Regions from separate parts of the Staphylococcus debuckii genome, predicted to be linked through region 3. Evidence: predicted binding sites of a transcription regulator. Region 3 holds the regulator's gene; each other region holds the start of a gene.
The links. Region 3 encodes Rex, which represses fermentation and respiration genes when NADH is low (regulators of the CRP and FNR family bind a similar motif). Its sites were predicted from a motif close to TTGTGAAATATTTCACAA; they were not measured.
Positions count from the first base shown of each region.

Region 1: pflB (formate C-acetyltransferase) is a predicted target of Rex. The motif match lies at 1,818-1,835, and genes of this name have one in related genera.
Region 2: CNQ82_RS08305 (citrate synthase) is a predicted target of Rex. The motif match lies at 1,869-1,886, and genes of this name have one in related genera.
Region 4: CNQ82_RS08630 (L-lactate dehydrogenase) is a predicted target of Rex. The motif match lies at 1,881-1,898, and genes of this name have one in related genera.

Region 1 is NZ_CP033460.1:767,039-770,919, forward strand. It holds gene CNQ82_RS03390 (DUF3021 domain-containing protein) at 1-142, shown strand, start outside; gene CNQ82_RS03395 (DUF488 domain-containing protein) at 1,229-1,600, shown strand; gene pflB (formate C-acetyltransferase) at 1,909-3,881, shown strand, end outside.
Region 2 is NZ_CP033460.1:1,758,206-1,762,086, reverse strand. It holds gene CNQ82_RS08315 (ArgE/DapE family deacylase) at 1-108, shown strand, start outside; gene CNQ82_RS08310 (amino acid permease) at 232-1,596, opposite strand; gene CNQ82_RS08305 (citrate synthase) at 1,956-3,074, shown strand; gene icd (NADP-dependent isocitrate dehydrogenase) at 3,138-3,881, shown strand, end outside.
Region 3 is NZ_CP033460.1:2,010,931-2,014,811, forward strand. It holds gene CNQ82_RS09650 (YeeE/YedE family protein) at 1-967, shown strand, start outside; gene CNQ82_RS09655 (sulfurtransferase TusA family protein) at 994-1,218, shown strand; gene CNQ82_RS09660 (redox-sensing transcriptional repressor Rex) at 1,330-1,974, opposite strand; gene CNQ82_RS09665 (ABC-F family ATP-binding cassette domain-containing protein) at 2,511-3,881, shown strand, end outside.
Region 4 is NZ_CP033460.1:1,836,850-1,840,730, forward strand. It holds gene mnmL (tRNA modification radical SAM protein MnmL/YtqA) at 1-253, shown strand, start outside; gene mnmM (tRNA 5-(aminomethyl)-2-thiouridylate-methyltransferase MnmM) at 258-815, shown strand; gene CNQ82_RS08630 (L-lactate dehydrogenase) at 887-1,843, opposite strand; gene CNQ82_RS08635 (alpha/beta fold hydrolase) at 2,080-2,910, opposite strand; gene CNQ82_RS08640 (proline dehydrogenase family protein) at 3,166-3,881, shown strand, end outside.

The DNA.
Region 1 (3,881 bases), 1.2 Mb from region 3:
AGCAGGATGGTTTCCATTAACTTTAGCTGACATCTTATTCTTCACAGGTATTTTTATCTTCGTGTATGCCATTATATGGGTAGTGAATTATTTTAAAAACAAAGCTTTAGTAGATGTGATCAACAAAGAATTGAAGCAATAACCAAAAAAAGAGAAGGCTTGGGGAAACCTTCTCTCGCAGTTTAACAATATCAATTTTTTATCAGGAGTTATGTCGGACCCTAAAGGGGAGGTGTCCGGCACAATGTTATCTTAGTATATTTAATAGGAGTGCATTTAATAGGATTGTTGTTAATGCTTGATTACTTACTTTGCCTACAATTATAAGGGGTAATCAATTCTTAATTCAGTGAATCCGATGTCGAATCCTCTACCATTCGAACTGTCTTCATGTGAATTAAGCATTAAAGTTCATGATACAAATGTTTCAACAATCAGCAGATCTTCACAAATTATATTCAAGACTTGTTTTATCATGCAGACCCAAACAGGGATTTATTGGGAGTTGGTTGAAAACGGTTGGGGAGCCGGTTTCAATAACGAATGTGTCTGCCGTTTGTTGAATGCTGTGAGCTTGGGGAAACTCACTCATGATTCATTGCTTGAATATAAAATTGTGCATGCCCACTGTATCTACGGGGGAGCCGACACAGTGTATTATCTTCTGAAAATCGAAAGTCACCTCCTGAAATATACTTGATGCTGCCTTATTACTACGTGGGGTAACGTAGGGATCAATAAGGAGCAGCGATACAGAGACTCCTACCACAGCATCTCTGTATCTAAATCTACTCTAAGTTGCAGAATCTAAGGTGATCTCGTTCACTGCTAAGCGTCTAGGTTAGAAAACTCACTGAATCCTCCAACCTTCGCTAAATGAAATAATTGAATAGATAGCGTTGCCAAAAGCGCATATCCATCAACTGTTCATTTCTCTACGTTCTCTTGAACAGCGCATCCGCTTACAACAACTTTGTTATCTATTTCACATATAACTCTAACAAAGAATGTGATAAAAATCACTAAATATGGTATAAAATTATTTGCACATGTGACGTTATTGTGAACCTGTTTAAATTGCTGTAATATTCATAAATTACTGTTCTATCACAGTAATGTTTTTTGACAGTGAAAAAAATTGCAAAACACACAATTTGTTTGTAGCAAGAAAGCAAGGGTATTTCAGAAAGTGAAGCGGAAAAATTTTTTGAAAAGGAAGGGAACTAGCATGGCTATTAAAATTGAACGTATTTATGAAGATAAAGCACAAAATGATGGTGTGCGTGTACTTGTCGATCGTGTTTGGCCACGTGGCATGTCTAAAGAGAATGCGAATTTAGATGAATGGATGAAGAATATCGGACCCAGCACAGAGTTGCGGAAATGGTTCGGACATGATCCTGATAAATTTGATGATTTTAAAAAGAAATACATTGATGAGTTGAAAAATAATAAAGAGCAGCACGAAGAATTGAAAGTATTAGAAGGTATCATTAACGATGCGCGTAAAGATGTAGTGTTGTTATATTCGGCTAAAGATGAAGAACATAATCAAGCGGTAGTATTGCAAGAATATTTAAAAGAACAAGGCTATAAATAATTGCTGGCGCGAAGCAAAAAATTATTTCGTAGTCCCGCCCCGGCACCCGGCCAAGTCTGCTAGTATAATACACAGAAGTTGAGACATTCTATTGTCTTAGCTTCTTATTTTTTGCAAATAAAACGATTGCTGTTCTAATACACTATCTATCGTATAGTACAAATATATAATACAGTTTCACAACCTTGACACACCTTGTTTAATTCTTTCGGAAATTAAGTGATTTTTTTCACAAAAGTCCGTATACTCATTTGTGAAAACGGTAACAAGCTTTAACACATCACATTAAATCCAATGGAGGGATTATTATGGTTGAAACAATGAAAGAGAAAACGACGCCATGGGCAAGCTTTAAACGAGGTAAGTGGGCTTCAGAAGTAGATGTGAGAAACTTTATTCAATTGAACTATACGTTGTATAACGGAGATTCATCATTCTTGGAATCACCTACACGGGCTACAAGTGATTTATGGAATCAAGTGATGGAATTAACACGTGAAGAACGTGAACGCGGCGGCATGTGGGATATGGATACTAAAGTCGCTTCGACGATTTTGTCGCATAATGCAGGCTATTTGAATGAGGAGTTAGAACAAATCGTGGGCGTTCAAACTGATAAACCATTCAAACGTTCCATGCAGCCATTCGGCGGTATTCGTATGGCGAAAGCGGCTTGTGAAGCATATGGCTATCATTTAGATGAAGAAACAGAGCGTATTTTTACGGATTTACGTAAAACACATAACCAAGGTGTCTTCGATGCCTACTCAAAAGAAATGTTGGCTTGTCGTAAAGCGGGTATTATTACTGGGTTGCCTGATGCATATGGTCGCGGTCGTATTATCGGAGATTATCGTCGTGTTGCTTTGTATGGTATTGACTTTTTAATGGAAGAAAAATTGAAAGACTTTAATAATATGTCTACTGAAATGGATGAAAGCACAATTCGATTACGCGAAGAGTTATCCGAACAATATCGCGCTTTGAAAGAATTGAAAGTATTAGGAGAACGTTATGGATTCGATCTCAGCCGACCTGCAGAGAACTTTAAAGAAGCGGTACAATGGCTATACTTGTCATATCTTGCTGCAATTAAAGAACAAAATGGCGCTGCAATGAGTTTAGGACGTACGTCTACCTTCTTAGATATTTATGCAGAACGTGATTTACAAGCGGGTGTATTAACTGAACGTGAAGTACAAGAAATTGTCGATCACTTTATTATGAAATTGCGCTTGGTGAAATTTGCACGTACTCCGGATTATAATGAACTATTCTCAGGCGATCCGACATGGGTAACTGAATCAATCGGCGGTGTAGGGTTAGATGGACGCGCTATGGTCACTAAAAACTCCTTCCGCTTCTTACACACTTTAGATAACTTAGGACCTGCTCCAGAACCGAACTTGACAGTACTCTGGTCGCAACGCTTACCTGAAAAATTTAAAGCATATTGTGCGGAAATGAGTATTAAATCCAGCTCTATCCAATATGAAAACGATGACTTGATGCGCGAAAGCTATGGTGACGATTATGGTATTGCCTGCTGTGTATCTGCAATGCGCATCGGCAAACAAATGCAATTCTTTGGTGCACGTGCTAACTTAGCGAAAACATTGCTATATGCGATTAATGGCGGAAAAGATGAAAAATCTGGCATGCAAGTCGGCCCAGAATTTGTACCGATTGATTCTGAAATACTCGATTATGATGAAGTGTATGCGAAATTCGATCAAATAATGGAATGGTTGGCTGGAGTTTATATCAACTCATTAAATATCATTCACTATATGCACGATAAATATAGTTATGAACGCATCGAAATGGCCTTGCATGATACAGATGTTCATCGCACGATGGCAACTGGTATTGCAGGACTCTCTGTAGCAGCCGACTCATTATCCGCTATTAAATACGGACAAGTCAAAACGATCCGTAACGAAGACGGCTTAGTTGTGGACTTTGAAACAACTGGAGATTTCCCTAAATACGGAAACAATGATGCACGCGTAGATGACATTGCGATTGAATTAGTGAAATCATTTATGAAAAAATTGCGCAAACATAAAACATATCGTGATTCCGAACACACTATGAGTGTGTTAACGATTACGTCTAATGTAGTATATGGTAAAAAAACAGGCAACACACCAGATGGACGCAAAGCTGGCGAACCATTTGCACCAGGTGCGAATCCTATGCACGGCCGTGATGAACATGGTGCATTAGCATCGTTGTCATCAGTTGCTAAAATTCCATATGAATACTGTAAAGATGGTAT
Region 2 (3,881 bases), 250 kb from region 3:
GCTACTGCACATCAAGTAAATGAGTACGTTAACAAGGCTACCTATTTGCAATTCATTGATTACTTTACACAACTGCTGCCGACTTATATTAATGAAAATGAGAAATAAAAAAAGAGCACCTTCTGTAGAAAGTGTAGCTGTCCTGAAAAGTTGAACTTTTGGAACCGCCACAATTCTATAGAAGGTGCTCATTCGTATTTAATGGATAAAGGTGCTTGTTTCTATAAAAATTTAACCATTATGTTTCTTCACTTGTTGCGTATATCTCCAATACATAAATCCTAGAAGAATAAACCAAACAGGTGAAATAAAGATTGCTACGCGTGTTACTGGGTTGACGAAAAGTAATCCTAGTACAAAGACGAAGAATAATAAAATGATGTAACCAGAAATTTTTCCGCCAGGTAATTTATAAATTGAATTTTTATGTTGTTCTGGATCACGTTTTTGATAACGAATATATGCATAAGTGATTAATCCCCATACTACTAAGAATAGTACTGTTGAAATAGTAGTAACATAAGTAAATACTAATGTAGCATCTGGGAAGATATAGTTAAGTAAAGCAGCCACTAATAATAGCGCACAAGAAACTAAAATTGCGATATGAGGTACACCATTTTTATTTGTAGATCTGAAAATCGGTGGTGCTTGTTCTTGTCTCGCTAAACCAAATAACATACGGCTGTTAGAGAAAATACCACTGTTACAAGATGATGCAGCAGCAGTTAATACTACAAAGTTGATAATTCCAGCTGCAAACGGAATGCCGACTAAGGCAAACAAACGAACAAATGGACTTTCTGAAGGATCCATTTTATTCCATGGAATGATTGACATAATCACCGCTAATGAACCGACGTAGAATAAAAGGATACGCATTGGTACACTGTTAATTGCTTTAGGTATTGTCTTAGTAGGATCTTTAGTTTCTCCAGCAGTTACCCCGATGATTTCTATACCAACAAAGGAGAACACTGCCATTTGGAAGGACATGAAGAATCCTGTAGCTCCTTTAGGGAAAATACCATGTTCATATAAATTAGTAAATGAAGCATGCCCGAATTGTGTTTTATAGGCCATGAAGATCATGACAAGGCCTACAACGATAAGTACGATAATAGTAGTAACTTTGATGATTGCAAACCAAAATTCTAATTCCCCGAAAATTTTAGCACTGAATAAGTTAAATACCATAAGTAATAGTACACAGAATAGTGCGCTTACCCAGTTAGGTATAGCCGGCCACCAGAAACTTATATATTTCGCAACGGCTGTAACTTCGGCCATTCCAGTGATAATCCAGCAGAACCAATATGTCCATCCTGTTACAAATCCTGCAAAAGGCCCGATATATTCATTTGTAACATCTGCGAAAGACTTAAAATTGGTGTTTGAAATTAAAATTTCTCCTAATCCTCTCATAAACATAAACAACATTAATCCAACGATAATGTATGTTAGTAATATGGAAGGACCTGTCATAGCAATCGTTTGTCCAGCCCCTAAGAATAACCCTGTACCAATTGCTCCGCCGATAGCAATCAGTTGAATGTGACGATTGCTCAGTTCTCTTTGTAAATTATTATTTGCCATATTCAAACAACTCCCTTTTTGCACCTCATCAATATTATGCACATATTTGAAGGTAATGACAAATGTTTTTTGAGAATAATACAAATTTTCATGCAATTCGCAATGAAATATAGTTATTATGAATGATAAATATTTAAAATGACATATCCTAAAACTATGTTTTAAGGAACTTAAAACAATTAAAATGTAATAAGTGCACGTATGCAAGGCTATAACTAGACTATTCTTCCATAAACACTTGATAAGTATGTAGATTTACATGTTTATAAGAGTTGCTTAATTGTTCACAAAATCGCGATAATTGGATATAATACTAAATGAAAGCCATTTCAATTTGTTATAGAAAAGGGGAAATTAATATGGCAGAATTGCAAAAAGGTTTAGAAGGGGTAATTGCAGCTGAAACAAAAGTGAGCTCAATTATCGATAGCCAACTGACATATGCCGGTTACGACATCGATGATTTAGCAGAAAACGCATCATTTGAAGAAATTATCTTTTTATTATGGAACTATAGACTTCCTACGCAAGACGAGTTAGATGAATTGAAAAGAAAGTTATACGAGTATGCTACATTAGATGACAAAGTATATGAACACTTTGAAGACTATGCTACTAATAATGTACATCCGATGACAGCATTAAGAACTTCAGTTTCATACATTGCGCATTTTGATGAAAATGCTGAAGGTGAAACTGATGAAGAAAAATTAGAACGCGCTATTAGAATTCAAGCTAAAATGGCTTCGTTAGTAGCTTCTTTCCAACGCGTTCGTGAAGGAAAAGAACCTATTAAACCTAAAGAAGGTTTAAGCTATGCAGCAAACTTCTTGTACATGTTACGTGGGGAAGTGCCTACTGATATCGAAGAAGAAGCATTTAACAAAGCATTGGTATTACACGCTGACCATGAATTGAATGCTTCTGCATTTACAGCACGTTGTGCAGTATCTTCATTATCAGATATGTACTCAGGTATCGTAGCTGCAGTCGGTTCATTGAAAGGGCCTTTACATGGCGGTGCTAATGAACGCGTAATGAATATGCTTTCTGAAATCAAATCAGTTGATGATGTAGAACCATATTTAGACAAAAAATTCGCAAATAAAGAAAAAATTATGGGCTTCGGTCACCGTGTTTATAAAGATGGCGATCCACGTGCGAAATACTTGAAAACAATGAGTAAGAAAATTACAGATGAAACAGGTCAAAAACACTTATATGATATCTCAGTGAAAATTGAAGATATTATGAAAGAACGTACTGGTATTATTGCCAACGTCGATTTCTATAGTGCGACTGTTTATCATAGTATGAATATTCCGCATGATTTATTTACTCCAATATTTGCGGTCAGCCGTACTTCAGGTTGGTTAGCACATATCTTTGAACAATACAGAGATAATCGTATTATGAGACCACGTGCAAAATATATTGGCGAAACTAATCGTGTATATGTTCCAATCGAAGAAAGATAGAATATATTATTTTTGATTCTGAAATTGAAACACCTTATTAATTAAGTTACGGAGGAATTATTAATGGCACCAGAAAAAATTGTTAAACAAGAAGACGGTTTATTAGTACCGAACAATCCAATTATTCCATTCATCATTGGTGATGGAATCGGCCCAGACATCTGGAGAGCATCTCGTCGTGTTTTAGACGCTGCAGTTGAAAAAGCTTATAATGGCGACAAGAAAATTGAATGGAAAGAAATTTTAGCAGGCCAAAAAGCGTATGATAATACTGGGAAATGGCTTCCTGAAGAAACACTTGAAGCAATCAGAGAATATTTAATTGCTATCAAAGGACCGCTAACTACACCAATCGGTGGCGGAATTCGTTCATTAAACGTTGCATTACGTCAAGAATTAGATTTATTTACTTGCTTACGTCCTGTACGTTGGTTCAAAGGTGTACCTTCACCTGTTAAACGTCCAGAAGATACTGATATGGTTATTTTCCGTGAAAACACAGAAGATATCTACGCAGGTATTGAATTCAAAGAAGGCACTCCAGAAGCTAAGAAATTAATTAAATTCTTACAAGAAGAAATGGGTGCAACAAACATCCGCTTCCCTGAAACTTCAGGTATCGGTGTGAAACCAGTTTCTAAAGAAGGTACAGAACGTCTTGTGCGTGCTGCAATCCAATACGCTTTAGATAACAACCGCAAATCAGTAACTTTAGTACACAAAGGTAACATCATGAAATTCACTGAAGGTGCTTTCAAACAATGGGGTTACGATTTAGCTGAAAATGAATTCGGCGACAAAGTATTC
Region 3 (3,881 bases):
AATGTTTTATGCTTTATTGATAGCGATATCAGTTCAGGCAATCGGTTTACTTGTCTTTACAGCTATTATCGGCAAACCTTTAGATAATGGTACCTTCCCTATCGCAGGGACAATCGTCGGTTCATTTATCTTCGGTGTAGGAATTGTACTTGCTGGCGGTTGCGCTACTGGAACTTATTATAGAGCTGGCGAAGGTTTAATCGGCAGCTGGCTGGCATTATTTTCATATGCTGTCTTTTCAGCCATCACTAAAGCTGGTGTACTAAAACCAGTCATGGAAAAATTAAATTCGAAAACTAACGTGAATGCTGATATGTCAACAAGCACTGGTATCCCTGCTTGGATTTGGGTAATTGCGATTGTGGCTATAACAGGTTATCTGGTAGTCAGAACACTACGTAAGCCTAAACCTAAAATTGCAGTACCAAAATTAAAACAACGCTATACAGGCGTACGTCACTTCTTCTTTGAGAAGAAGTTTCATCCTTTCGTCGCTGCCATCGCAGTCGGATTAATAGCTTTACTTGCATGGCCGATGAGTTACTCAACTGGACGTGAGGGCGGATTAGGTATTACAACTCCTTCTTCCAACCTTGTACAATTCATTTTATCTGGTAAAACTTCTTTCTTAGACTGGGGAGTGTTCTTAGTCCTTGGTATTTTTATCGGCTCATATATCGCAGCCAAAGGATCTAGAGAATTCGCTTGGAGACTTCCAGATAAGAAAACATTGCGTAATAGCGTTATCGGCGGTGCCTTTATGGGATTCGACGCTTCTGTAGCTGGTGGATGTTCAATCGGAAATGGTTTAGTAGCTACAGCAGCTCTATCATGGCAAGGCTGGATTGCTTTAGCTGCTATGATTTTGGGTACTTGGTTTATGAGTTACTTCTTATTCGTCAAACCTATGAAGGCCGTACAAAAGTCTTCTCATCAAAATGCAGCACGTCCTGCAGCACAATCATAATTTCAAACTTATTAAGGGGTGTTTATATGTTATACGAACTCGGTACAGTAGGTATGGTTTGTCCTTTCCCACTAATTGAAGCACAAAAGAAAATGGAAGAATTGCAAATCGGCGATGAGTTGAAAATTGACTTCGACTGCACGCAAGCAACAGAAGCGATTCCGAATTGGGCAGCTGAAAAGAATTATCCAGTAACCAATTATGAACAACTTGGAGATGCTTCTTGGACAATTACAGTTCAAAAAGCTTAAAAACTTATTAAAATTAAGAATGGACATCATTCTACAGGCAAATAAAATGAGCTGGGACTTCTTATGAGGTCCCAACTCTATTTTTAATAGCAATAGCTTTGGCAATCTTTTTTAGCTATTAGTACGTAAATTATTCATAAAGAACAACAAAGATTGTAATTCAATTCCTAAATCTATTTGATGAACTGATACATCTTCCGGCACATCAATACGTACTGGAGTGAAATTCATGATACCTTTGACATCACTCTGCACGAGTTGATTAGCAGCTTCTTGTGCCGCGGGACCAGGTGTTGTAAGTATAACCACATCCAAATCAGCTTTTTTCAAGGCTTTTTGAAGATCTTGCATATCTTTCACAACAACATTGCCGATTTGCTGGCCTATAATATCATCACGTACATCAAATGCCTCAGTAATTAACATCTCATCATGAATAGAGAAATTATATGAGAGCAAGGCCTTACCTAAGTTCCCTACTCCCACTAAACCAATTTTAATGGTATCTCGCTCGCTAATTTTACTCTTGAAAAATTCTAACAGACTTTCAACATTATAACCATAACCTTTCTTACCCAATTCTCCAAAGTAAGAAAAATCTCTTCTGATTGAAGCAGAATCAATATCTAAGGCCTCGCTGATTGTCTTAGAATTAACACGGTCAATGCCTTTTTCATGAAGTTGGTTGACAAGTCTGTAATAGAGCGGCAAACGTTTTAAAGTCGCACGAGGAATATTATTTTTTTGATTACTCATTTATGTTTACCCCCACATCTTTTAAACTATTTCTCAATTTCCCGAAGGTACTACACAGAAATAGTTGTGCTTAAATATGTTTCCAACGGACAAATTGATATATGCAAATAGTTTTTGTTTTATATTGTTCTTACATTAATCTTCCTAAACAAGAAGGAATAAAGCATTTTTATTAACTAAGTATACCTTATATACCCCCTAAAATAAATGACTGTAAAAGTAACTTTCTATGAACAATTTAAACAATATCCATATAAATTACAGTTAAATTTGTCACTTATTTTTCAGCAATGTAGTTATCATTATACGATTAAATATATAATTTGAACACATGATATCCTAACAAATTTAATACAATTGAATATTCACTTTCAATTTCAATGTAAATCTGCATTATTTTTCAAACTCGAAAATCAAGAAGATTTAATAGGCATATCCAAGTTTAGCACTTATAATGGTAAGTAAGTGATTAAAAGAGCCAAGAAAGGAGGACTACGAGATATTCCACAACTACTTTATCTCGTAAATTAAACGGCATGATATTACTACAACTAAATGATGTCTCTAAATCTTTTGATGGAGAAGAAATCTTCAGCGATGTCCATTTTGAAGTTAAGAGTCATGAGAAAATCGGTATTGTCGGTCGCAATGGTGCCGGCAAATCTACCCTAATGAAAATCATTGCTGGTGTTGACAATTATGATGAAGGTCATATTTCAAAAATCAAAAACTTAAAAGTAGGTTATTTGACGCAACAAATGACATTAGATACTAATCATACTGTTTGGGAAGAAATGTCGAAACCGTTTGCGAAACTTAAGCAAATGGAATTAGATATGCAAGCAGAAACAAATTGGTTAGCTGAACATGCGGATGCCTACGAAACTGAGACATTTAAAGAACACATGTCTAAATATGAATCCCTCTCTAACCAATTCGAACGCTTAGAGGGTTATCAATATGAAAGCAAGATTAAAACTGTGTTACATGGTTTAGATTTCACAGAGGACGACTTCCATCGGCCAGTCAATGACTTCAGCGGTGGGCAAAAAACACGTTTGTCTTTGGCTCAAATGTTATTGAGTGAACCTGACTTATTACTACTAGATGAACCTACCAACCATCTAGACATGGAAACCACACAATGGTTAGAAGATTACTTAAATTACTTTAAAGGCGCTATCGTGATTATCAGTCATGACCGCTTCTTCCTCGACAAAACAGTCAACCAAATTTATGATGTCGCTTTAGGAGCCGTTCAACATTATGTCGGCAACTACAGTAAGTTTATTACGCAACGTGATCAATACTATGAAAAACGTATGCAAGAATATGAGCGGCAACAAGCTGAAATCAAGCGACTTGAAACTTTTGTGGAAAAGAATATTACACGCGCCTCGACGAGCGGAATGGCAAAAAGTCGACGTAAAGTATTAGAAAAAATCGAACGTATAGATAAACCAATGTTAGATGCTAGAAGCGCCATTATCCAATTTGCTTTCGATCGCAATACCGGTAATGATGTCTATCATATCCGCAACTTAGAAATCGGTTATGAACATCATCCTGTGACTTCCCCTATTACACTTGAAGTCACAAAAGGCGACCATATTGCAGTTATCGGACCTAATGGTATAGGTAAATCTACTTTTATCAAAACAATTGCTGAGCGTCTTCCGAAAATTAGTGGCGAAATTAGTCATGGTGCTAATTTACGAGTCGGTTATTATGATCAAAAACAAGCTGAATTCAAATCAAATAAAACAATTCTCGATTATGTATGGGATCAGTACCCTACAATGCCAGAAAAGGATGTGCGTGCAGTACTCGGTCGTTTCTTATTTGTGCAAGATGATGTCAAAAAAGTGATTAATGATTTATCAGGTGGCGAGAAAGCACGTCTTCAA
Region 4 (3,881 bases), 170 kb from region 3:
CAAGCAATATGAAAAAGGTATGCTGAATTTCATGTCTCAAGAAGAATATGTCAATTTAGTATGTGATCAACTAGAAATCTTGCCTCCGGAGATGATTATCCACCGTATTACTGGAGACGGCCCTATTGATTTAATGGTAGGTCCTATGTGGAGTGTTAATAAATGGGAAGTATTGAACGCGATCGATGCCGAATTAGCAAGACGTCATTCAGCACAAGGTCAACACTACAAGAAAGAACAGGAAGTTAATTAACCAAATGAAATTAGAACGTATTTTACCTTTTGCTAAGTCGCTTATACTTTCTCATATCGATGAAAAGAGCACAGTAATCGATGCAACATGCGGTAACGGCCATGATACTTTGTTTCTAGCCGAACATGTGCCAAATGGGAAAGTTTACGGATTTGATATTCAAGAAGACGCAATTGAAGCTGCACGTGAGAAAGTTAAAGATTGTCAGAATACCATTTTGATTCATGATGGCCATCAAAATGTAAAGCAGTATGTCGAAGCCGCTGATTGCCCTATTGATGCAGCGATTTTTAATTTGGGTTATTTACCTAAAGGTGATAAACATATTGTGACTGAAGCTGCTACAACTATTCAAGCAATTGAAAATATCTTTGAAATGCTTGCACCAGAAGGCATTATTGTGCTTGTAATTTATCCAGGGCATCCTGAAGGGAAAATCGAAAGCGAAACAGTTTATCACTATCTAGAAAATTTTGATCAGCAACAAGCACACATTTTACAATACGGCTTTATTAATCAACGCAACAATCCACCATATATTTGCGCTATTGAAAAAAGATAAGTAAACAGGGTCCGGGACATTGTAATTGTAATGTCCCGGACCCTGTTAATGTCGTGCTCCGCTTCATTTAATTATTGAAATAATTTATCTACACTTTTAGTAATATCTTTTAATACTTCAACTGAGTGATTAAACTCTTGAGTTTCTTTTTCATTTAATGGAGTTTCATAAATTTTCACAGCACCAGCACGGTTTACAAGTGTTGGAACGCCAATATATACATCTTTATTGCCGTATTCGCCTTCTAAATAACTTGAAACAGTCAATACAAGATTTTGGTTACGCAAAATAGCTTTAGTAATATGCAATAATCCCATAGCGATACCATAGTATGTTGCACCTTTGGCTTGAATAATATCATAAGCTGCATCACGAGTATTCAAGAAGATTTCTTCGATGCGTTTTTCTCTTGCAGGATCTTCTTTTAAAATATCGTATAAATTTTGACCTGCAATACTAGCTTGAGACCATACAGCTAATTCAGAGTCGCCATGTTCACCAATAATGCTAGCATTCACACTTTCAGGCGCTACACCGAATTCTGCTCCTAATTCATATTTGAAACGCGCTGTATCTAAAATAGTACCTGAACCGATAACACGTTCTTTTGGCAATCCAGAAACTTTTTTAGTTACGTAAGTTAACACGTCTACTGGGTTGGCAGCGATTAAGAAGATACCGTCAAATCCACTGTCCATGATTTGTCCTACGATAGATTTAAAGATTTTAGTATTTTTTTCTACTAAGTCTAATCTTGTTTCACCTGGTTTTTGGGCAGCACCAGCTGTAATAACTACTAAATCTGCATTAGAACAATCAGCGTATGACCCAGATTTAACAATCGATGGAGATTCGCCATATGGCATTCCATGATTCAAGTCTAATACGTCACCTTTAACTTTTTCTTCTGCTATGTCTACGATGTAAAATTCATCTGCAACCCCTTGAGCGACCATAGCAAATGCGTAGCTTGAACCTACAGCTCCATCGCCCACTAATACTACTTTGTTTGCTTTAACATTATTCATATACTTACCCTTCCTTTTTAAAAAAATCACTTTCCTTATGTGATTAATTTCACATATTCAAGATAACAGGTTATTACTGAAAAAGCAATGCTTTTTTGCTGAATTTAACAGTAATTATAAAAGCTGTAAATTTGTAAAAGCAAATAAAAAAGGACTTTAAAACATACACCTATAAAGCAAACCTCTAAAATTGAATTTTGAGAGTTCAATTTTAGAGATCCGCTTCTTTATACTTATTAAATTTCTATCTGATCATCTACATCATCAGGAATAAAACCTAATGCATTCACTTTATTATTCAAATAACTTAATATATAACGCATCACTAAAGGACGTTCCGGTTCATTATGAATTTCATGATACAAACCATCCCACGCTTTAAAATAAAGTTCGTCCGTTTTGACACGTGTTTTTATTTCTAATATGGCATCTGTGTCTAAAATTTTATCGTCTTTCCCATACATCAAACACATTGGGATTTGTTGAATATCCTCTAAATGCTCCATAGTCTTTCTCATCACATTGACCACTTCTTTATACCAATGGTACGAAACTTTCTTCAACATCAATCCATCTTGTTTAGTTTCTTCAATAACTTCTTCATTTCTAGTTAAATGTTCTGGTTCGATCCCTAAATTAAAGCGCATATCTTTTACTCCTGCACCTATATTTGAAGTCAGCATATTTTTACGTGTTTTGTTATTTTTCTGAAATGCTGTCAATGGAGATAAAAGTATAATGCCCTCAATCGGCAGTTCTGTTCTTTCTAACAGATTCAATGTAATCAGGCCGCCTAGACCTACTCCCATCAAAAATGTCGGCAATTTATATTCGCTGGCTATTCTCAACCATTCTAAGATATGTTCGTGATAGACTTCAAAGTTGTCAATCTGACCTTTATTAGAACGAGAAGTTTGACCTTGACCAGGCAAATCCCCCATAATTACATGATATCCATTTCTTCTTAATGAAGTGATGACATAGGCATATCTACCTGTATGTTCCAATAAATTATGTGCAATGACGATGACACCTTTCGCTTCACTTTCTGTTTCCCACTTCCACATATCAACGACTACCCTTCTACTCATATTATTTAAATTTATTGTATCAAAATAAAGGCCTCAAAATCTATCTAGAACTCATTCTCTCTTTTTTTAGTGAAGTATTATTTAAATCATTTGATGAAAAATTATTCTAACATTATTTACAGTTTTTGTAATATGATATTATATTGTGTATTTTTATATATTGTTAACGTTTTCATACCTTATTGAAACATGATACACTAATTTCAATATAGTTGTATGGGAGGAATATCTATGTCACTAGTTAAAGATTTTTTCATCGGTTTGTCTAATAATACATTTCTAAATACCTCAGCAAAGAAATATGGTCCAGTATTAGGGGCAAGCAAAGTTGTAGTCGGCAACTCCTTAGATGATTTAATTGAAAAAATCCGTGAACTTAACGACAAGGGAATTACAGTTACTGTGGATTGTTTGGGTGAGTTTGTCGGAACAAAAGAAGAAAGCTTAATCGAAAAGGACATCATCTTAAATGTTCTGCAAGCAATGCATGACAATGATGTTAAAGCACATCTCTCGGTTAAAATCAGTCAGTTGGGCGCTGAATTCGATTTAGACTTAGCTGAGAAAAACCTTAGAGAAATTGTAGCTAAAGCGAAAGAATTAGATAACAGACATGTAAATATCGATACTGAAAAATTTGCAGGCTTAGATGATATCTTACATGTATTAGATGATATTTCTAAAGAATATGATAATGTAGGTACGGTGATTCAAGCCTATCTGTATACAGCTGAAGATATGGTTGAAAAATATCCTCATATCAGATTAAGACTCGTAAAAGGTGCATATAAAGAAAATGCGTCGATTGCTTATCAAAATAAAGAAGATATTGATGCAAATTACATTTCTTTGATTGAAAAAAGACTGAAAAATGCGAAGAATTTTACATCTATCGCTACACATGATGATAAAATCATCGATCATGTGAAAAAGTTTGTGGAAGATAA